Regions from separate parts of the Parageobacillus sp. VR-IP genome, predicted to be linked through region 2. Evidence: a T-box and tRNA genes for the amino acid it is inferred to sense, from the RefSeq annotation. Region 2 holds a T-box; the other holds one or more tRNA genes.
The links. The T-box of region 2 lies ahead of serS (serine--tRNA ligase). A T-box ahead of a tRNA ligase gene usually reads a tRNA of that ligase, here a tRNA-Ser.

Region 1: it encodes a tRNA-Ser, which carries the amino acid that the T-box ahead of serS (serine--tRNA ligase) is inferred to sense. The anticodon was not compared.

What each region holds. Positions count from the first base shown of each region.
Region 1 is NZ_JABVYQ010000001.1:346-16,202, forward strand. It holds gene HT574_RS20150 (hypothetical protein) at 1-77, shown strand, start outside; rRNA gene rrf (5S ribosomal RNA) at 121-237, shown strand; tRNA gene HT574_RS00015 (tRNA-Val) at 250-325, shown strand; tRNA gene HT574_RS00020 (tRNA-Phe) at 436-511, shown strand; tRNA gene HT574_RS00025 (tRNA-Thr) at 667-739, shown strand; tRNA gene HT574_RS00030 (tRNA-Lys) at 892-967, shown strand; tRNA gene HT574_RS00035 (tRNA-Leu) at 972-1,053, shown strand; tRNA gene HT574_RS00040 (tRNA-Gly) at 1,067-1,141, shown strand; tRNA gene HT574_RS00045 (tRNA-Leu) at 1,148-1,233, shown strand; tRNA gene HT574_RS00050 (tRNA-Arg) at 1,237-1,313, shown strand; tRNA gene HT574_RS00055 (tRNA-Pro) at 1,317-1,390, shown strand; tRNA gene HT574_RS00060 (tRNA-Ala) at 1,403-1,478, shown strand; tRNA gene HT574_RS00065 (tRNA-Met) at 1,505-1,578, shown strand; tRNA gene HT574_RS00070 (tRNA-Ile) at 1,588-1,664, shown strand; tRNA gene HT574_RS00075 (tRNA-Ser) at 1,680-1,772, shown strand; tRNA gene HT574_RS00080 (tRNA-Met) at 1,803-1,876, shown strand; tRNA gene HT574_RS00085 (tRNA-Asp) at 1,885-1,960, shown strand; tRNA gene HT574_RS00090 (tRNA-Thr) at 2,149-2,224, shown strand; tRNA gene HT574_RS00095 (tRNA-His) at 2,237-2,309, shown strand; tRNA gene HT574_RS00100 (tRNA-Gly) at 2,319-2,389, shown strand; tRNA gene HT574_RS00105 (tRNA-Ile) at 2,394-2,470, shown strand; tRNA gene HT574_RS00110 (tRNA-Asn) at 2,646-2,720, shown strand; tRNA gene HT574_RS00115 (tRNA-Ser) at 2,724-2,816, shown strand; tRNA gene HT574_RS00120 (tRNA-Glu) at 2,825-2,896, shown strand; gene HT574_RS00125 (B3/B4 domain-containing protein) at 3,173-3,838, opposite strand; gene queG (tRNA epoxyqueuosine(34) reductase QueG) at 3,910-5,052, shown strand; gene HT574_RS00135 (amidase domain-containing protein) at 5,110-5,976, shown strand; gene trmL (tRNA (uridine(34)/cytosine(34)/5-carboxymethylaminomethyluridine(34)-2'-O)-methyltransferase TrmL) at 6,002-6,475, shown strand; gene HT574_RS00145 (PrkA family serine protein kinase) at 6,794-8,689, shown strand; gene yhbH (sporulation protein YhbH) at 8,931-10,088, shown strand; gene HT574_RS00155 (hypothetical protein) at 10,205-10,951, opposite strand; gene HT574_RS00160 (hypothetical protein) at 11,130-11,297, opposite strand; gene HT574_RS00165 (LacI family DNA-binding transcriptional regulator) at 11,386-12,363, shown strand; gene HT574_RS00170 (response regulator) at 12,384-13,064, opposite strand; gene HT574_RS00175 (ATP-binding protein) at 13,077-14,654, opposite strand; gene HT574_RS00180 (TRAP transporter substrate-binding protein) at 14,769-15,809, shown strand.
Region 2 is NZ_JABVYQ010000017.1:7,592-14,212, reverse strand. It holds gene HT574_RS19565 (YaaC family protein) at 1-334, opposite strand, end outside; gene guaB (IMP dehydrogenase) at 463-1,929, shown strand; gene HT574_RS19555 (serine hydrolase) at 2,060-3,391, shown strand; gene pdxS (pyridoxal 5'-phosphate synthase lyase subunit PdxS) at 3,532-4,416, shown strand; gene pdxT (pyridoxal 5'-phosphate synthase glutaminase subunit PdxT) at 4,436-5,026, shown strand; T-box leader at 5,079-5,295, shown strand; gene serS (serine--tRNA ligase) at 5,348-6,621, shown strand, end outside.

The DNA of each region.
Region 1 (15,857 bases), on a different contig from region 2:
ACAGCGCGAAAAGCGGAGGCGCTTGGCTTCTTCCAAGCAGACGGTTATCTAGTTTTGAAGGAATGAAAACCTCTTGACAATGAGTATAGTTCCATTATAATAAAACTTGTCCATTACTTGTCTAGTGACTATAGCGGAGAGGAAACACCCGTTCCCATCCCGAACACGGAAGTTAAGCTCTCCAGCGCCGATGGTAGTTGGGGCCAGCGCCCCTGCAAGAGTAGGTCGTCGCTAGGCAAGTTTATAAAGGGAGGATTAGCTCAGCTGGGAGAGCACTTGCCTTACAAGCAAGGGGTCGGCGGTTCGATCCCGTCATCCTCCACCACGGTTGTATATAGAAACACCAAGCGATGCCTTGACATATTGAATATCCATGAATCCTCTGTCATGGAAAATACAGGAAGGTTTACATAAATTTGTTTATATGACTGATTCGGCTCGGTAGCTCAGTCGGTAGAGCAAAGGACTGAAAATCCTTGTGTCGGCGGTTCGATTCCGTCCCGAGCCACCACCTACTTCTTCTCGTGTGCCGGCTTAGCTCAATTGGTAGAGACGAGCCTAAGCTTCTGTGAATTTGCTTCGAGTTGTCCCGACGCATCTAGCATCATTGAATGGGCTAGAAGAGGAAGGGACACAAAAACTAAGCATGTATGTCATGCTTCTCATGCCGGCTTAGCTCAATTGGTAGAGCAACTGACTTGTAATCAGTAGGTTGCGGGTTCAAGTCCTGCAGCCGGCACTGCTACAATGCGCGACCCATTAATTCAGCAGGAAAGCGATGAGCTAAATATCCATGAATTCGCTCCGAGTTGTCCCGACGCATCCAGCATCGTTGAATAAATTAGAAGAGGAAGGGACAACGAAAATACGGAGTGTTTTGATTCATCGCACGAGCCATTAGCTCAGTAGGTAGAGCATCTGACTTTTAATCAGAGGGTCGGAGGTTCGAGTCCTCCATGGCTCACCACCTTGCGGGTGTGGCGGAATTGGCAGACGCACCAGACTTAGGATCTGGCGCCTCACGGCGTGGGGGTTCAAGTCCCTCCACCCGCATGCTTAAGTGTACGCGGAAGTAGTTCAGTGGTAGAACACCACCTTGCCAAGGTGGGGGTCGCGGGTTCGAACCCCGTCTTCCGCTCCATCATTCGCCGGGGTGGCGGAATTGGCAGACGCACAGGACTTAAAATCCTGGGGTAGGTAACTACCGTGCCGGTTCGAGTCCGGCCCTCGGCACGTGCGCTCGTAGCTCAATTGGATAGAGCATCTGACTACGGATCAGAAGGTTAGGGGTTCGAATCCTCTCGAGCGCGCCATAACGGGAAGTAGCTCAGCTTGGTAGAGCACATGGTTTGGGACCATGGGGTCGCAGGTTCGAATCCTGTCTTCCCGATTTTGGTCATATGGGGCCTTAGCTCAGCTGGGAGAGCGCCTGCTTTGCACGCAGGAGGTCATCGGTTCGATCCCGATAGGCTCCACCATCTGGTTTAAATGATTTGTAATTCATGGCGGCGTAGCTCAGCTGGCTAGAGCGTACGGTTCATACCCGTGAGGTCGGGGGTTCGATCCCCTCCGCCGCCACATTGTAATGGACCTTTAGCTCAGCTGGTTAGAGCAGACGGCTCATAACCGTCCGGTCGTAGGTTCGAGTCCTACAAGGTCCACCATATTTTCAATTTGCTGGAGGAGTACCCAAGTCTGGCTGAAGGGGTCGGTCTTGAAAACCGAGAGGCGCCGCAAGGCGCGCGGGGGTTCGAATCCCTCCTCCTCCGCCATAGAGTTTGTCAGCTATTCCTTTTTATCGTCGCGGGGTGGAGCAGTCCGGTAGCTCGTCGGGCTCATAACCCGAAGGTCGCAGGTTCAAATCCTGCCCCCGCAATCTGTATAGGTCCCGTAGTGTAGTGGTTAACATGCCTGCCTGTCACGCAGGAGATCGCGGGTTCGAGTCCCGTCGGGACCGCCATTCCTAAAAATTAAGCAACGAAATAATTGAAGTATAGACAAATTCCCTATGCCGGCTCAGCTCAATTGGTAGAGACGAGCTTAAGCTTCTGTGAATTTGCCTCGAGTTGTCCCGACGCATCCAACATCATTGAATGGGCTAGAAGAGGAAGGGACACAAAAACTAAGCATGTATGTCATGCTTCTCGTGCCGGCTTAGCTCAATTGGTAGAGCAACTGACTTGTAATCAGTAGGTTGCGGGTTCAAGTCCTGCAGCCGGCACCAGACTAGATTGTGGCGACTATGGCGAAGTGGTTAACGCACCAGATTGTGGCTCTGGCATGCGTGGGTTCGATTCCCACTAGTCGCCCTATGATATGCGGGTGTAGTTTAGTGGTAAAACCTCAGCCTTCCAAGCTGATGTCGTGGGTTCGATTCCCATCACCCGCTTCTTGGGCCTATAGCTCAGCTGGTTAGAGCGCACGCCTGATAAGCGTGAGGTCGGTGGTTCAAGTCCACTTAGGCCCACCATTATTGCATATTATCTTATCATGAGTTAAACTATAATTAGATTCACTTTATCTTGCATTGTTTCTCGAAATAAATCCATTCCAAATTGCTTCAGCGCATTTAGCTTCTTGAGACGGCTGGTAGAGGAAGAGGCAGTAAGTATACCGAAAGACGGCTTTTTGTTAGGTTTTATTGTTCCGCAATAGCTCAGCGGTAGAGCAACCGGCTGTTAACCGGTAGGTCGTAGGTTCGAATCCTACTTGCGGAGCCATACGGAGAAGTACCCAAGTGGCTGAAGGGGACGGTTTGCTAAACCGTTAGGTCGCAGTTTTGCGGCGCGCGGGTTCAAATCCCGCCTTCTCCGCCATTGAATATGGCCCGTTGGTCAAGTGGTTAAGACACCGCCCTTTCACGGCGGTAACACGGGTTCGAATCCCGTACGGGTCATCAAAAGCACCGGAATAACTGGTGCTTTTCTTCTTTTATGCACAAAAAATATTGTTAACAGAGAAAAACGAAATTTGTCGAATTTTGCGTTTTATCGTTGCAATATCATATATTGTCTGCTATAATTAATACTGTTAGTTCCATTTGGCAAGGAAAAAAGCATAAGCTGTACGCAATGGGATTTATTATCATTACTCGCTTCATTGTCAATAACGGTTATGGGGACAACGCAGTGTTTCGTTTCTAGGAAGAACGAGGCATTGCGTTTTTATTTTTTTATGTTAATAATTGAAACGCTGCCTCTCCTCCATGAATTTGGAAAAACATGTTTTTCATTGATTCCAATATTTTTTCACACTGTTCTCGTTGCATGGAAGGCAGTAAATAGACAATTTGTATGGCGTTTTTGGTTTCTTTGGTGACAGCAGTTCGCTTGGAATCGACAATTGGACTTCCGAAAGGTCCATGCATATCTTTCGACACAAGCTTTTGGGCAAAATTAACGGGACGTCCGTTGATTGCCATATATTCGTCTTGTTCGGTTCCGATATCAATCGTAATCGGTCCCTCCAGTTTATCGAGATCATAAATACCGATTGGAATTTTATAATACAGTGAAAAGAAATTATTGACGTCAGCTGCGGAATGAATCGTTGAGATAAAACTTTTCTTCTGAATCCGCCGGTACAAACTCTCAGAGGAAGGGCGGTATCTGCTTGGATCCGTTCCGATGGTTTTAAAGATTTTGCGCCATTCCGCCAGTTCAGGAATATCGGCAATGGCAGTTTCCTGAAGGTCAAAGTAAATCGATTCTTGAAATAATTGGAGTCTTCCTTTTAGCATTTGCGGAGAATCGTCGACAACGATATGATGATAAAGGATAATTCCTAATTTAAATGAAGGGATCATTTGTTTAAGCGCTCCGGCAACAATCGCTTCCATGTATTTCTCACCTCGGATTTTTTCTTTCATTGTAGCATAGATTGCGAAATTTGAGGAAAGGAGGGATTGCGATGGATGTGATGGCACTTAAAAAGGAAATTATTGAATATAGCAAAACAATCGGAATTGATAAAATTGGCTTTGCCAGCGCAGATCCGTTTGTGGAGCTAAAGGAGCGATTACGTCGGCAGCAGGAGTTAGGATATCAATCAGGGTTTGAAGAACCGGATATTGAAAAGAGAACAAATCCTTCCCTGCTTTTGCCGGAAGCAAAATCGATCATTGCGATTGCTTTAGCATACCCGTCGAAAATGAGAAACGCTCCCCGCGGTACGAAAACGGAACGAAGGGGGATTTTCTGCCGAGCGTCATGGGGAAAGGACTATCACGATATTTTGCGTGAGCGCCTAGAGAAATTAGAAGCGTTTATTTTGGAAAAAGTGCCACAAGCCCGTGTCAAATCGATGGTAGATACTGGGGAGCTGGCGGACCGCGCCGTTGCCGAGCGCGCAGGAATCGGCTGGAGTGGTAAAAACTGCTCCATTATTACTCCTGAGTTTGGCTCTTTTGTTTATTTAGGAGAGATGATTACCAATATTCCATTTCCTCCCGATGAACCGATTGAGAGCCGCTGTGGTACGTGCACGAAGTGTATTGATGCCTGCCCAACGGGAGCGCTTGTGCAAGGTGGACAGTTAAATGCGCAGCGATGTATCTCATTGTTGACACAAACGAAAGGCTTTTTAGCCGATGAGTTTCGCGATAAAATCGGAAACCGCTTATATGGCTGTGATACGTGCCAAATGGTTTGTCCAGAAAATAAGGGGAAAGATTTTCACTTACACCCAGAGATGGAACCAGATCCGGAAGTGGCAAAGCCAAAGTTGATTCCGCTTTTGCATATCAGCAACCGCGAATTTAAAGAGAAATTCGGCCCGGTGGCGGGATCGTGGCGCGGGAAAAAACCGATTCAGCGCAACGCCATTTTAGCTTTGGCACACTATAAGGATAAAACAGCCATCCCGCATTTGTTAAAGTTATTAAAAGAAGACAGTCGTCCAGTCATTCGCGGTACAGCGGCATGGGCGCTCGGAAAAATCGGTGATACAAGTGTAATTACGGATTTACAAAAAGCGAGCCAAACAGAAAAAGACCCAGAAGTTCTTGCTGAAATAGAAAAAGGCCTGCAATTGTTGCAAGCATCGAAAGAATAGGGAAAGTTTCGCTCTTTGCCACATAAGGTAGTAACAAAAAAGAAAGTGGGGAGCGACGTGAAAAAGCAACTGCAACATTTGCTGAAAACGCAGGCGCAACTATTTGTTTCTACCAGGGACGATATGATGGAGGAAGCGGTAGAGAGAAAAAGGCAGCTGTGCGAAAAACGCGGGGCGGAAATAGTTCGTTGCACGATCCATTGCCAAGTTGTAGGCAAGCATGTAATGGAAAACGAAGCAAGGCTTTCTTATTGCGCTCATTATCAGTTTTTGATCAAGCATGGCCGTGAGATGTACGTCGAGGAGCAAATAGAGGAAAGACAGGCGTATTTTTTGGATGGAGAGTTAGTAAAAGATGAAAAGGTAAGCAAAACGGATGGGGAAATGGATTCCCCGCGTTTAGAACGCGAGATGCCAGTCGATGAGCGAATTTCCTATGAATATAATCGGGCAAAGGCGGTGCGTTATGCGGAAATATGGTGGAACAGCTATAATCCGGCGTTTCCGAAGTTTGATGTCGATTGCACTAATTTTGTATCACAATGTTTATATGCCGGCGGAGCGCCGATGACCGGATATCCGAACCGCGCTAAAGGATGGTGGTGCAAAAACAACAGTTGGAGTTATAGCTGGGCGGTGGCACATTCGTTCCGTTGGTATTTAAGTGGATCGCGCGTTGGATTGCAGACTGTGGAAGTATCATCGCCAGAACAATTGATGGCTGGGGATGTTATTTGTTATGATTTTCAAGGGAACGGCCGTTTTGACCATTCGACGATCGTCGTGGCGAAGGATAAAGATGGGATGCCGCTCGTAAACGCGCATACTACCAACAGCCGCATGCGTTACTGGTCGTACGAAGATTCTAGTGCGTACACGCCGAATATCCGTTATAAGTTTTTTCATATTATCGACCGAAAATAATGCTATCGTTTGGGGTGAAGCAATTATGCCATTACATGTCGTATTGTACCAACCAGAAATTCCAGCAAATACAGGAAACATCGCCCGCACTTGCGCGGCGACCGATACGGCACTCCATTTGATTCGTCCACTTGGCTTTTCTACAGATGATAAAATGTTAAAGCGCGCGGGGCTGGACTATTGGCCGTATGTCAATATTTCTTATTATGACTCGCTAGACGAGTTATTTGAGCAGTACCCGCACGGAGAGTTTTATTTTATCACGAAGTTTGGCAAAAAATATTATGATTCCTTTGATTTTAGCGATACCGAAAAAGACCTTTTTTTTGTGTTTGGCCGAGAAACAACGGGATTGCCAAAAGATTTGCTCGAGGCAAATATGGACCGTTGCCTGCGCATCCCAATGAACGACAAAGTCCGCTCCTTAAATTTATCGAATACGGCGGCGATTTTGGTGTATGAAGCGCTGCGCCAGCAAAAATTTAATGGTTTATCTTAATAAAAAACGACCTTCTGAAAAGGAGGTCGTTTTTTTTGGCATTAATTTTTCACGCCCGGTTTATCTTCATAACCAGCTGTAAAGATTGCGCTTAAAAAAGCGATGATCACACCTAATACAAGCAATGTACGCATCGCGATTCCCCCTTTACGAAATGATGGTTCTGTCTCCTTCATTATAGCGAATATGACAAGCCTTGTGAATGGAGGCGCGGTTGGAACAATGAGACAAAATTTTTTTTGCAACGAATGATACGGGACATCCTTGCATACATTGTAATAATCTTGCTGTTAGACATCAAGGATAAGGAGGTCCTTTATGGATATTTTAAAGAAAATTGCACAATATCGTGAAGAAGAAGAACGGTTAAGATGGGAAGGAACATTTGCGGAGTATTTAGAGATTTTGAAAGAAAAACCGTGGGTTGCTCAGTCCGCACATTCACGTGTTTATAATATGATTAAAGATGCAGGAGTAGAGGAGGTAAACGGAAGAAAACGGTATAAGTTTTTTAGTGATCACTTGTTTGGATTAGAAGAAGCGCTTGAACGCCTGGTGGAAGAATATTTCCACCCAGCGGCAAAACGTCTCGATGTACGCAAACGGATTTTGTTGTTAATGGGACCTGTTGGCGGCGGAAAATCAACGCTTGTTACATTGCTAAAACGGGGGCTAGAAGAATATTCGAAGACAGAACGGGGCGCCGTGTATGCGATTAAAGGCTGCCCGATGCATGAGGATCCGCTTCATTTAATTCCCCATCATTTACGTGACGATTTTTATAAGGAATATGGCATCCGCATTGAAGGAGAACTTTCGCCGCTGAACATGATGCGATTGGAAAAAGAATATGGCGGGCGCATTGAAGATGTAATGGTGGAGAGAATTTTCTTCTCGGAAAATAAACGCGTCGGCATTGGGACGTTCAGCCCGTCGGATCCGAAATCGCAGGATATTGCGGATCTTACAGGAAGCATCGATTTTTCCACCATTGCTGAATACGGTTCAGAATCAGATCCAAGGGCTTACCGATTTGACGGAGAGCTAAATAAAGCGAATCGCGGAATCATGGAATTCCAAGAAATGCTAAAATGTGATGAAAAGTTTCTCTGGCACTTGCTTTCTTTAACGCAGGAAGGCAATTTCAAAGCAGGACGGTTTGCGTTAATAAGCGCTGACGAATTAATTGTCGCCCATACGAACGAAACGGAATACCGCTCGTTTATCGCCAATAAAAAGAATGAAGCGCTTCATTCGCGGATTATTGTCATGCCGATTCCGTATAACTTGCGCGTTTCGGAAGAAGAACGCATTTATGAAAAAATGATTCGCGAAAGCGATGTCGCCGATGTGCATATTGCCCCGCATACGCTGCGAATTGCCGCTATGTTTACGATTTTGACAAGATTAAAAGAATCGAAACGGCCAGATGTGGATCTTATCAAGAAAATGCGCCTGTATGACGGGGAAATGATCGAAGGTTTTAATGAGGTCGATGTCGAGGAGTTGAAAAAGGAACACCCGGATGAAGGAATGAGCGGCATCGACCCACGCTACGTTATTAACCGGATTTCCGCGTGCATTATTCGCAAGGAAGTTCCATCGATTAATGCGCTCGATGTACTGCGTTCGTTAAAAGAAGGGCTTGATCAGCATCCATCTATTTCCAAAGAAGATAAAGAGCGGTATTTGAACTTTATTTCCCTTGCGCGAAAGGAATATGACGAAATCGCGAAGCAAGAAGTGCAAAAAGCATTCGTCTATTCGTATGAAGAATCAGCGAAAACACTGATGGACAATTACTTGGATAACGTAGAGGCATATTGCAATAAAACGAAGCTGCGCGACCCACTGACAGGCGAGGAAATGAATCCGGATGAAAAGCTGATGCGTTCCATTGAAGAGCAAATCGGCATTTCGGAAAATGCAAAAAAGGCATTCCGGGAAGAAATTTTGATTCGTATTTCCGCCTACGCACGGAAAGGACAAAAATTTGATTACAATTCACATGAGCGGCTGCGGGAGGCGATTCAGAAGAAATTATTTGCTGATTTAAAAGACATTGTAAAAATCACCACTTCCACCAAAACTCCGGATGAGCAGCAGTTAAAGAAAATTAATGAGGTTGTGGCACGCTTGATTGATGAATACGGTTATAATTCCACGTCTGCCAATGAACTGCTCCGCTATGTCGGCAGCCTATTAAACCGCTAGCATGCCTAAAGCCGTTAGGCATGCTTTTTTACTCTCATTTGAGCACAAACGCAGAAGAAATCAGGCTTGTCCACTTAAAATTGAGTTTGTAACTCTCGTAATAATTTGTCAATTATTTTGATTTTTTGCATAGGATAGAGTAAACAAACTGTCATTTATATAAATATGTTTTTTGACGCCAACATAAGTATATGCTGAAAAGAAAAAAGTGTGAAAATTATTTTAGATGAGGAGGGGAAAAATGAAAGGAAACTTTGTTGTATCGAAAGAAGACTGGTCCCTCCATCGGAAAGGACATGACGACCAAAAACGTCACCAGGAAAAGGTAAAGGAAGCGATTAAAAATAATTTGCCGGATTTAATTACCGAAGAAAGCATTATTATGTCAAACGGACGCGATGTGATTAAAATTCCGATCCGTTCTTTAGATGAATATAAAATTCGTTATAACTATGAGAAAAATAAACATGTCGGCCAAGGGGATGGAGACAGCCAAGTTGGCGATGTGGTGGCAAGAGAAGGAGCTGGGGAGGGACAGGGACCTGGAAAAGGGCAAGGAGCCGGTGACTTGCCTGGCCAAGACTATTATGAAGCAGAAGTATCGTTGATGGAATTGGAAGAAGCACTATTCAGCCAATTGGAGCTGCCGAATTTGCAAAGAAAAGAAGCAGACCAAAATGTTGTGCAACATATCGAATTTAATGATATTCGCCGTACTGGTTTAACGGGGAATATTGACAAAAAACGAACGATGCTCGCCGCATTTAAGAGAAATGCGATGAATGGAAATCCAAGTTTTTATCCGATTTATCGCGAAGATTTAAGATTTAGAACGTGGAATGAAGTAGTCAAGCCAGAGTCAAAAGCCGTGGTACTGGCCATGATGGATACGAGCGGTTCTATGGGATTATGGGAAAAATATATGGCTCGCAGTTTCTTCTTTTGGATGACACGTTTTTTACGTACAAAATATGAAACGGTGGAAATCGCCTTTATTGCTCATCATACGGAGGCAAAAGTAGTTTCCGAAGATGAATTTTTCACCAAAGGGGAAAGCGGCGGCACGATTTGTTCCTCTGCCTATCGAAAAGCGTTGGAGCTAATTGAAACGCAATATTCACCATCGCGCTATAATATTTATCCGTTCCACTTCTCTGACGGCGATAACTTGACATCGGACAATGCTCGCTGCGTGAAGCTTGTTCAAGAACTAATGAAAGTGTCGAACATGTTTGGATATGGAGAAGTCAATCAATACAATCGCCATTCTACACTGATGTCCGCTTACAAAAATATTAAAGATGAAAAGTTCCGTTATTACATTTTAAAACAAAAGTCTGATGTGTTTCATGCGATGAAAACATTTTTTCGGAAAGAAGAAAATAAGGCATACGTATAACCCTTTGTTTCAAATAGGGTTTTTTTTTTGTTTGCTGACATAAGAAAAGGTCCCGTTTGCGTGCAGAAACAGGACCAATTTTCTTCTTCAAATGGATAGATGTTGAAGAAAGTATTCTAATTGGAGGAGCTGACAGATTCATTCGGGTCTGCCGCTTCTTTGTCCAGCTTTGCCGAATCCGTTTTTCGTATCGTTTCAATCATTGCTAAAATAGGAGCAAGCTCTTCCTTATCTTTTGGCGTTTGAATTATCACCAGCATAGGAACAGGGCTGCTTGTACCGATGACATGAACCGTCATGTTTTCCGAGTGTGCGGTATACCAAGCGGCTCCTTTCAATGATTCTGGAAGATTTGTGCTGTCCTGGCGAACAGCGTCGGAAGACACTGCTTGTGCGTGTTCTTCAGCTAGTTTCCCATAATCTGTTCCGTTTCCTTCCACATGAAGGAGGCGGATTCTGACGAAGCTGTTATCGTGCAGCAACACATCGGAATGAGGCTCTTCGGCATCAAGATTCCAGCCTTTTAGTACATATAAGGAAAAACCTTGGTTGTCGCTTGTTTTTAAAGAAGCAGTTTCTTTCACTTCTTTTCCATCGGCCATATAAGATAATTGAATTTCGGAAGGACGCGTTTCTTGTTGTTTGTTTTCTTCTGCGCTAGTGGTGCCGTTTTCTGAGACGCCGCTCGAAGGTTGCGATGCCTCTGATTGCCCTATATGATCCGATTGCGTCGTTTCCGTTTGGTTTGTGTCGTTATTAGAAGAATTCGGTTGTTTTCCTCCGTTTGTTTCTTTCGTTCCGCACCCTGAAACCAGAGCGATGACCATGATGGCAGTTATCAATGGCTTCCAAGCTAATTGCATCACCATTCCTCCTTAAGTTTATACATTTTATTATATCAGTTGAAACATGAAGGAGAAATGTTTCGATGATAAATGTTTTTGTTACAATAGTTACTGGACGATTAGCAGCGTAAAGGGAGAACATGTTTGTGGCAAGAAATAATTTTTGAAAAGTCATGATCTCCCAACATCACTTCTTTTATTTCATACGTCTGTCAATCGTTTTTTGCGAAGTTCTACCGTTGCATGAACGGTCGTTTTTATGATAATCTTCCCGCTTTGCTTGGGGATTGGCTTCTAAAGCTATATAAGCTCCAATCCATTCAACTGCACATAGAAACAAAATCAACAATATTCCGCTTATCATCGATTTATTCCTCCTTTATGTTGTTTGAGGATACAATAATGTATGAAACGCGTTTCAATGCAATAGTTTTTTGAAAAAAGGTGATACGATGGCAAATATCCGTGAAATCGCCAAAGAAGCAGGGGTCTCCGTGGCAACGGTGTCAAGGGTGCTAAACGGCTATCCTTACGTGCGAGAAGAGAAAAGAAATGCGGTATGGGAAGCGGTAGAAAAATTAAATTACACGAAAAACATTAATGCAGTTCATTTAGCAAAAGGAAAAACGTCGATTATCGGGGTCATGCTTCCCTACGTGAATCACCCGTATTTCGGCGCCATATTGGAAGGGATATCAAAAGAGGCGCTTCGTCACCGGTACCACCTTTTGCTATTTCAAACGAATTACGATGTGGAAAAGGAATTAGAAGCATTGGAAATGATACGAATGAAACAAGTCGACGGGCTTATTATTTGTTCGCATGTGGCGGGCTGGGACGTAATCGAGGCGTACAAGGAAAATGGGCCAATCGTGTTATGCGAGGATGTTGGAGATAAAGATTTTTTATCTGTCTATATTGACCATTATGAAGCGTTTGCTAAGGCGTTGCGCTATTTAATTCGGAAAGGGCATCGGCACATCGGTTATTGCATCGGAAGAACGACAGGAACAAATAGCAAAGCGCGGGAAACGGCCTATTATGACACGCTGCGGCAAATTGGTGTTGAACCGCGAAAAGAGTGGATTTTTGACCATTGTTTATACGTCGAAGACGGAAAGCGGGTGATCCATCAATGGATGGATCTGTCCGAAAAGCCGAGCGCGCTGCTTGTATCGAGCGATCAAGTGGCGGCGGGCATCGTGTTGTGGGGGAGAAAAGAAGGGGTAAAGATCCCTGACGATCTTGCGATTGTCAGTTTCGATAATCACCCGATTTCAGAACCGCTGCAAATTACGACGATGGAGCTGCCGCTTGCGCTGATGGGAACGAAGGCCTTTCGTCTTATCTATCATTACATCGAAACGGGGAATATCGTGAAGAAAAAGGAAAAACTGCCTGTTCGTTTCATGGAACGCTCATCGGTATAAGAACATGGCAGCTGTTTTCCTTATATGTGTTTCATCATGTACCGGTTTACCGGGCGCCCGATTCCGCCGTATTGAACGTCGAGAGTGACTTCCCCTTTCTTTTCTAAGTATTCTAAATAGCGGCGGGCAGTTACCCGGGCGATACCGACCCCTTCGGCAACTTCTTCGGCGGAAACGGGGCTTGCCTGTTTCCGGAGATAATGTACGATTTTTTGCAATGTCACTTCGTTTAATCCTTTTGGTAGCCCGTCATGCGACAATGTTTGCTGTTCCGGCGTTTGCAAAAGAGCATCTAGCTCTTTTTGTGTTAGCGTTTCTTTTTCGGCTAACGTTTGGCGAAATGCATGGTAATTTTCGAGAGCCTGTTTAAGGCGTTCAAATTTAAAGGGTTTCATAATGTAATCAAACGCGCCGTTTTGCAGTACACGGCGTACGGTATCGATGTCGCTTGCTGCGGTGATGGCGATGACATCGACTTCATACCCTTTTGAGCGAATTTCTTTTAATGTTTCCAAGCCGTCCTGCTCGGGCATATAAATATCGATAATGACTAAATCGGGATGAAGTTCGCGGATCAGTTGTATTCCTTCGATCCCGTTTCCGGCAACGCCGATTACTGTAAATCCTTCTACTTGTTCGATGAACTGGCGGTTCACCTCCTGTACCATCGGATCGTCTTCAATGAGCAGTACGCGGTACAATCTTCTCCCTCCTTACATGTCAAAAGTAATCGTAAATATTGTTCCTTTTCCTTTTTCCGACTTTACATCCATATGCCCTTTTCCTTTTTCCACAATGTGCTTGACTAAGTACAAACCGATGCCTCGTCCATTTTTGCCTTTGGTGGAGAACCCCTCCTCGAAAATGCGGTCGAGATGCTCCGGATCAATGCCTTGGCCGTTGTCTTCCACCGAGAGAGAACAAATTTCCTCATTTTGCTCGATGCTTACATATATTTCTTTTTCCCGATCCGTAATGCCTTGAAAGGAGTCAAAAGCGTTTTCAATCAAATTTCCAAGAATGACGACGAAATCATGATGGTCCAATGTAGGCGGAAAAGCATGCAGACGACTATGACGGTCGATAATCACATGAATGCCCAGCTCTTTGCCGCGGCGGACTTTACTCAGAAGCAGACCGGAAATGCTTTCGTCTTTAATATGTTTGCTTAAAAAACGGGTTAACCCTTTTTGTTCTTCCGTCACTTGAAAGACGTATTCAAGCGCTTTTTCTTGGTGTCCTAATTGAATTAATCCGGCGATCGTATGAAGTTTATTCATATATTCATGATTTTGCACACGCAAAGCGCTGACGAAAGCTTTAACACCTGTCAGCTCTTCGGCTAGCTTCTTTATCTCTGTGCGATCTTGGAAAATAGCGATGGCACCGACGATTTTGCCATTGACTTTAATTGGAATGCGATTGCTCCAAATCGTCAAGTTTCCTATCTGCAATTCTTTATTATAAATAGGCTGGTTAATTTCTAATATTTCCGGCAGATGCGTGTCAGGAATAACAGAACGAATCGGTTTGCCGATCACATCACCTTTAACGCCGAGCATCTGTTTTGCCCGGTTATTAAAAATAGTGATTTTTTCATCACTGTCAATCGCAATGACCCCTTCGTGCATCGCGTTAAAGGCTTCGGTACGTTCGACAAGCAGTTTGGCAATTTCATGAGGCTCAAGCTGAAACATTTGCCGTTTAATATGGGAAGCAAGCAGCCAAGCCCCGATTCCGCCGATGAGTAAAGAAAGACTTATGGCAATCAAAATTTCTTCTTTTAAAGCATCGATCACTTCGAAAAAAGTTGGCAATCGATATGCCGCGATAACGACGCCGATTTGTTGGTGATCTTGGTTCATAATTGGAACGAATGCACGAATGACAGTGCCGATTTCGCCGTGCGCTTTCGAAGTGTAAGTATGTTCCGCAAAGGCCGGGCCTTCATCGACGCCGCGGGAAACACGCCCAATCATGGATGGGACCGGATGGGAAAGGCGAATTTTATTCATATCAAGAACAACAATGTAGTCGGCGTTATGAATAATGCGAACACGTTCGACAATGATGTTGATGGAAGATCGTTCTTTTTGGGTTCCGACAATATGTGATTTGATTTCAGGAAGCTCGGATACCGTCCGTGCCGTCAACAATGCCCGCTGCCGCAATTCCTCTTCTTTTGTGTGAAAAAAGTCGCCGATGACAAACATTCCGCTTAACAATAAGGAGAAGCTAACGATAAAAAAAATTAAGATGGTGATTTTCCAGCGAATGGATAGCCGATGCATCACAACGAATACCTCGTCTTCATGGAAAATAATATAATTTTGTTGATTATTTTAGCATTTTTCGACAATATGATAAAATTTGATTAAAAAACTTATTCATAAATGGTGTGGAATATGAAAAAGCAATGGTGGGTGTCATCTCTTGTTTTGCTTATTTGTTTAGGATGTGCAGCGTTTTTACTAAAACAGCATTTTCGCAATGAAAATATGGTATATGATGATGAGCAACAAGGGCTAAAAAAGCAAATTGTTATCTATTTTAGCCATGTAGTAGCGGAAAATACGCCAAAAGGATTGGCGGCGCAAAAGTTTGCCGATCTTGTCGAAAAAAAAACAAATGGCCGTGTAAAAGTAGAAGTATTTTCGAACGGTTCTTTATATTCCGATGGCGAGGAAATGGACGCACTATTGCATGGTGACGTGCAAATGATTGCGCCGACGTTTTCCAAAGTGACGGAATTAATTCCTGAATGGCAAGTATTAGATTTACCCTATCTATTTCAAGACTACCACGATGTGGAGCGGACGTTTACAGGAAGTGTAGGCAAACAGCTTTTAGCGATGTTAGATTCAAAAGGAATTAAGGGATTGGCGTTGTGGAGCAACGGTTTTAAACAAATGACGAGCACAACTCGTTTGCTGGTCCGCCCTGATGATTTTCGCGGATTGCGCTTTCGTATTATGCCAAGCGAAGTGATTGAAGAGCAATTTCGCTTGCTGGGCGGCGAACCGATTGTCGTTTCGTTTGATCATGTATATCGTTCCTTAGAAAAGCATGAATTTGATGGACAGGAAAATACGATTTCTAATATTTACTCGAAAGGCTTTTACAAATTTCAGCCATATATAACGATCAGCAACCACGGATATCTTGGCTATGCGGTGATGATGAACAAATCGTTTTGGGAGAGTTTGCCGAGAGATATCCAGCAAAAAATAACGGAAGCGATTCAGGAAACAACCATGTGGAATCTACAGCAATCGAAAAATCAAAATGAACAGGAATTAGAAGAAATAAAGCAAAACGAAAATATTCATATTTATGAACTATCTGAAGAAGAAAAAAAGCGATGGGAACAGAAATTTGCGCCTTTGTATGACCAGTTTGCAAAAGAGTTTGGCGACAAACTGCTGCGCGAAATCAAACAAAGATAAAACAGAAAGCGACCTTAAAATAAGGCCTTTTTTTCTTTGCAAGACCAA
Region 2 (6,621 bases):
CTTGTTTCTTTCTTTTTCTTGTCGATACTCCGTGCGCCAAGACGGAAGTGGATTCGGGATAATCTGCATCGACGGTAAGGAGACAAGCCTTTAGAAGCTGTACCATTCCGTAAAATAAAAGGACAGGCTTGATGGACAACGGAGCATGACGTGCCGTTGCATAAAAGCTTTGTCCGTGTTCCAAATAATAAAGAAACGGATAACAGTTCGTATAGCTCTTTTGCACGGCATCTGCCCGTTCTTGTTCAATATAGCACTGGTAAAGAAGCTGTTGGGCTGTATCAGCTGAATGAAAGATGATAAATTTGTTTTGCATGTTTCCGTAATCAAACATTTCCATCCTCCTTATTATCATCATTTGGTGGAAATAACTGAAAAGTGGAACATTTTCTATACTCCTTGACAGTAGTTTAACCAGTTGTTAAGCTACTAATAATAATTTCCGGACAAGGGGGAGAAAACATGTGGGAATCCAAATTTGCCAAAGAAGGATTAACTTTTGACGATGTGCTTCTCATTCCTGCCAAATCCGATGTATTGCCTCGTGATGTCGATGTGACGACGAAATTAAGCGAAACGTTGCAATTGAACATTCCGATCATTAGCGCGGGAATGGATACGGTCACGGAAGCAGAAATGGCGATTGCCATGGCAAGGCAGGGCGGTCTTGGCATTATTCATAAAAACATGTCCATTGAACAGCAAGCCGAGCAAGTCGACAAAGTAAAGCGTTCGGAACGAGGAGTTATTACCGACCCATTTTTCTTAACCCCTGAGCATCAAGTGTATGATGCAGAACATTTAATGAGCAAATACCGAATTTCCGGCGTGCCAATTGTGAACAATGAGAAAGAACAAAAGCTCGTCGGCATTATTACAAACCGTGATTTGCGTTTTATCCAAGATTATTCCATTAAAATCGCCGACGTAATGACGAAGGAAAATTTAATTACTGCACCTGTCGGGACGACGCTGGAAGAAGCAGAAAAAATTTTGCAAAAGTATAAAGTGGAAAAACTACCGCTCGTTGATGAAAATGGAGTATTGAAGGGGCTCATTACCATTAAAGATATTGAAAAAGTTATTGAATTTCCAAACTCCGCTAAGGACGCCAAAGGACGTCTCATTGTCGGGGCTGCTGTCGGCGTGACTGCTGATACGATGATCCGCGTGAAAAAGCTTGTAGAAGCAAACGTGGATGTCATTGTCGTGGACACGGCGCACGGCCATTCGAAAGGTGTCCTCGAGACTGTCCGCAAAATTCGTGAGCAATATCCAGATTTAAACATTATCGCGGGCAATGTCGCGACAGCAGAGGCGACGCGCGACTTGATCGAGGCAGGCGCCAACATCATCAAAGTCGGAATTGGGCCTGGATCCATCTGTACGACACGTGTCGTCGCCGGGGTTGGGGTGCCGCAAATTACGGCGATATACGATTGTGCGACAGAAGCGCGCAAACATGGTGTCCCGATTATCGCTGATGGCGGAATTAAATATTCCGGAGACATCGTAAAGGCGATAGCGGCGGGAGCTCATGCCGTGATGTTGGGCAGCCTTTTGGCCGGCGTATCGGAAAGCCCAGGAGAAACGGAAATTTATCAAGGAAGACGGTTTAAAGTGTACCGCGGAATGGGTTCGGTCGCTGCCATGGAACGGGGCAGCAAAGACCGCTATTTCCAAGAGGACAACAAAAAATTTGTCCCGGAAGGAATCGAAGGGCGCGTTCCGTACAAAGGACCGCTAGCGGACACTATTTATCAGCTTGTTGGCGGCCTGCGTGCGGGAATGGGATATTGCGGAACAAGAAATTTAGAAGAACTGCGCGAAAAAACGCAATTTATCCGGATGACGGGTGCCGGATTGCGTGAAAGCCACCCGCATGACGTGCAAATTACGAAAGAAGCTCCAAACTACTCTGTTTTCTAACGATAGGGCTGTGTCTATTTACCTAACTTAAGGCGGAGAAATTTCTCCGTCTATTTTTTTGTGAGCGGGTATGTTACAATAACGTTTGTGTGAGGAGGGTTCGAAAGTGAAGAGAGTCATACAAAAAGCGATGATTGGTTTCCTTGTTGCTTGCTTATGTTTAGGTTTATTGCCGTTTCAAGCAGCAAAAGCAGAGAGTGATCCATTGGATATCAATGCTGATGCGGCAATTTTGGTGGACGCCGACACAGGGAGAATTTTGTATCAAAAAAACATTGACACTGTTCTTGGTATCGCCAGCATGACAAAAATGATGACGGAATATTTACTGCTAGATGCCATTAAGGAAAAACGGGTAAAATGGGATCAACAATATACGCCAAGCGATTACGTTTACCGGCTTTCGCAAGATCGTAGTTTGTCGAACGTTCCGTTGCGGAAAGATGGAAAATATACTGTTCGCGAACTTTACGAAGCAATGGCCATTTATTCAGCCAACGGAGCCACAGTAGCGATTGCTGAAATTGTCGGCGGTTCCGAGAAAAATTTCGTAAAAATGATGAATGAAAAAGCGAAACAATTAGGATTGAGAGACTACAAATTTGTCAATGCGACTGGATTAAGCAATAAAGATTTAAAAGGTTTTCACTCAGAAGGAACGAATGTAAATGATGAAAATGTGATGTCAGCACGTGCAATGGCAACATTGGCCTACCGTTTGTTAAAGGATCATCCGGAGGTGCTGAAAACAGCAAGTATCACCCATAAAACATTCCGTGAAGGAACAGACGATGAAATTAAGATGGATAACTGGAACTGGATGCTGCCAGGGCTGGTTTATGCCTACCCAGGAGTTGATGGTTTAAAGACAGGATATACGGAATTTGCAGGAAATTGCTTTACAGGGACAGCGAAGCGCAACGGCGTCCGTTTCATCACGGTGGTGATGAACGCAAAAGACAACAGCGGGAAATCAACGAGGGAGGCTCGCTTCGAAGAGACGCGGAAACTGTTTGACTATGGATTCAGCAATTACTCTAAGAAAGAACTATACCCGAAAGGATATCAACTGAAAGGGAATAAAACCCTTCCGGTCGTAAAGGGGAAAGAAAAGACCGTATCGATTGCAACGGACAAGCCGCTCTCTGTATTAGTGAAAAGCGGCGAAGAAAAAAATTATCGTCCTGTTTATGTTTTCGATAAAAAGAAATTGACCGATCAAGGCGAATTAACGGCTCCAATCAAAAAAGGAGAAAAAGTTGGATATATGACATTGCAATACAAAGGCGAAGATTCGTATAGCTTCTTAAATCCGGACATGAAGAAAAATGTGAGCGTAAATATCGTAGCAAAAGAGAGCGTCGAAAAGGCGAACTGGTTTGTGCTCACTATGAGAGGAATCGGCGGATTGTTCGGCGATCTATGGACAAGTGTAGCAAAAACGGTCAAAGGCTGGTTTTAAGAGCTTCTTCCTTTGGAGGGAGCTTTTTCTATTGTGATTTTTAAAAAAATTGAGGTAAAATAGAAAAATGTAATCATCTAAACTGTGATATTTCAACCCAGCTATCACAGTATGAAGATAGAAATAAGGGGGAATAAAAGATGGCAATTACGGGTACGGACCGTGTCAAACGAGGGATGGCAGAAATGCAAAAGGGCGGCGTCATCATGGATGTCGTCAATGCGGAACAAGCGAAAATTGCCGAGGCAGCCGGCGCAGTGGCGGTAATGGCGTTAGAACGCGTTCCCGCTGATATTCGTGCTGCTGGCGGCGTGGCTCGCATGGCGGATCCAACGGTCATTGAGGAAGTGATGAATGCCGTGTCGATCCCTGTGATGGCCAAAGTGCGCATCGGCCATTACGTAGAGGCGCGCGTGTTGGAGGCGCTAGGGGTAGATTATATTGACGAAAGCGAAGTATTGACGCCAGCCGATGAAGAGTTTCATATTGATAAACGACAATTTACCGTTCCTTTTGTATGCGGCTGCCGTGATTTAGGAGAGGCAGCGCGCCGCATTGCGGAAGGCGCATCGATGCTGCGGACAAAAGGAGAACCAGGAACGGGAAACATTGTCGAAGCAGTGCGGCATATGCGCAAAGTCAATGCGCAAATACGTAAAGTGGTCAGCATGAGCGAAGACGAATTAGTGACAGAAGCTAAAAATTTAGGAGCTCCAGTCGAAGTATTGCGTGAAATTAAGCGGTTAGGTCGTCTTCCAGTTGTCAACTTTGCCGCTGGCGGGGTCGCGACTCCGGCAGACGCGGCACTGATGATGCACTTAGGGGCAGACGGCGTATTTGTCGGCTCTGGTATTTTCAAATCGGAAAATCCAGAAAAATACGCACGGGCAATCGTTGAAGCTACCACCCATTACGAAGACTATGAGTTAATTGCTCATTTATCGAAAGGATTAGGCGGCGCAATGCGCGGCATTGATGTCGCATCATTATTGCCAGAGCAACGGATGCAAGAACGTGGTTGGTAAGTAAAGGAGCAATGGGACAATGAAAATTGGAGTACTTGGCTTACAAGGTGCGGTACAAGAACATGTTCGCTCTATTGAAGCGTGTGGGGCGGAAGCAGTTGTCGTAAAAAAACCAGACCAGCTTGCAGAACTGGATGGTCTCATTCTCCCTGGCGGCGAGAGTACAACGATGCGCCGTCTTATGGATAAATACGGATTTATGGAGCCGTTAAAACAATTTGCCGCGTTAGGAAAACCGATGTTCGGCACGTGTGCGGGGTTAATTTTGCTGGCGAAACGAATTGTCGGCTATGATGAACCACATTTAGGACTGATGGATATTACTGTCGAGCGAAATTCCTTCGGTCGTCAGCGCGAAAGTTTTGAAGCGGAACTTTCGATTGCAGGGATTGCTGATGATTTTATCGGTGTGTTTATCCGCGCTCCACATATTGTGGAAGTCGGTGAAGACGTCGAAATTTTGGCCAAATATGAGGACCGCATTGTCGCAGCAAGACAAGGGCAATTTCTTGGGTGTTCATTCCATCCTGAATTGACGGATGACCACCGCATGACGCAATATTTTCTTAATATGGTAAAAGAAGCAAAGCATAAAACGGGTTGCGTTTGAGAAAAACTTGTAGTACATTATTGATACAAGTAATGCGGCAAAAGTGTATAATGCGAAAGCAATGAAAGGAACTAGTAGCAAGGCCGTTTCTCTTCAGAGAGTCGGTGGGTGGTGTGAACCGATGGGGAACGCTTGTGAATCCGTCCTTGAGCAAAATGCTGAATGCGTAAGCTAGTAAGCATTTTCGGTTTTTCGCCGTTATCGATGCAAGCGGAAGACAACCTTGTCTTCAATAAGGGTGGCAACGCGGGATTGCTCTCGTCCCTTTTTGGGACGAGAGTTTTTATTTTATATAATAATAAACGAAGGAGGTATTGGCCCATGCTCGATATCAAATTTTTACGCAACCATTTCCAAGAAGTAAAAGAAAAACTGCAACAGCGCGGCGAAGATTTGGCGAATATAGATCGCTTTGAAGAGCTTGACAAAAAGCGGCGTGAACTGATTACGAAAGCAGAAGAACTAAAAAATACAAGAAATGAAGTATCGCAACAAATCGCCGTGCTAAAACGTGAGAAAAAAGATGCGGAACATCTGATTACGCAAATGCGCGAAGTTGGCGAGCGCATTAAAGCAATGGATGAAGAGATCCGACAAGTGGAAGAGGAGCTAAATGCCCTGTTGTTGTCCATTCCAAACGTTCCGCATGAATCGGTGCCTGTTGGCAAGTCAGAGGAAGATAATGTGGAAATTCGCAAATGGGGAGAGCCGCGGTCGTTTTCGTTTGAGCCGAAACCGCATTGGGAAATTGCTGATCAACTTGGCATTCTTGATTTTGAGCGGGCTGCGAAAGTCACAGGAAGCCGATTTGTCTTTTACAAAGGGCTAGGTGCCCGTTTGGAGCGTGCGTTGATTAACTTTATGCTTGATGTGCATATTGAAGAGTTTGGCTATCAGGAAGTGCTGCCGCCGTATTTGGTCAACCGGGCCAGCATGACGGGTACAGGGCAACTGCCAAAATTTGAAGAGGATGCATTTCGCGTCGAAAACGAAGACTACTTCCTTATTCCGACGGCGGAAGTACCAGTGACGAATCTGCATCGCGATGAAATTTTATCAGCCGAAGATTTACCGATCTACTATGCGGCTTACAGTGCATGTTTCCGCGCTGAGGCCGGCTCTGCAGGACGCGACACGAGAGGGCTGATTCGCCAGCATCAGTTCAACAAAGTGGAGCTGGTGAAGTTTGTCAAACCGGAAGATTCGTATGAGGAATTAGAAAAACTGACGAATCAGGCGGAGAGAATTTTGCAGCTGCTCGGACTGCCTTATCGTGTGGTATGTTTATGTACGGGAGATTTGGGCTTTTCGGCTGCGAAAACGTACGATATTGAAGTCTGGCTGCCAAGCTACGGAACATATCGGGAGATTTCTTCTTGCAGCAATTTTGAAGCGTTTCAGGCACGCCGCGCCAATATCCGTTTCCGTCGCGATCCGAAAGCGAAGCCGGAGTATGTGCATACGCTCAATGGCTCAGGTTTGGCTATCGGCCGTACGGTTGCCGCTATTTTGGAAAATTATCAGCAGGAAGACGGAACGGTTGCCATTCCAGAAGTATTGCGCCCATATATGGGAAACAGAGACGTTATTCGCTA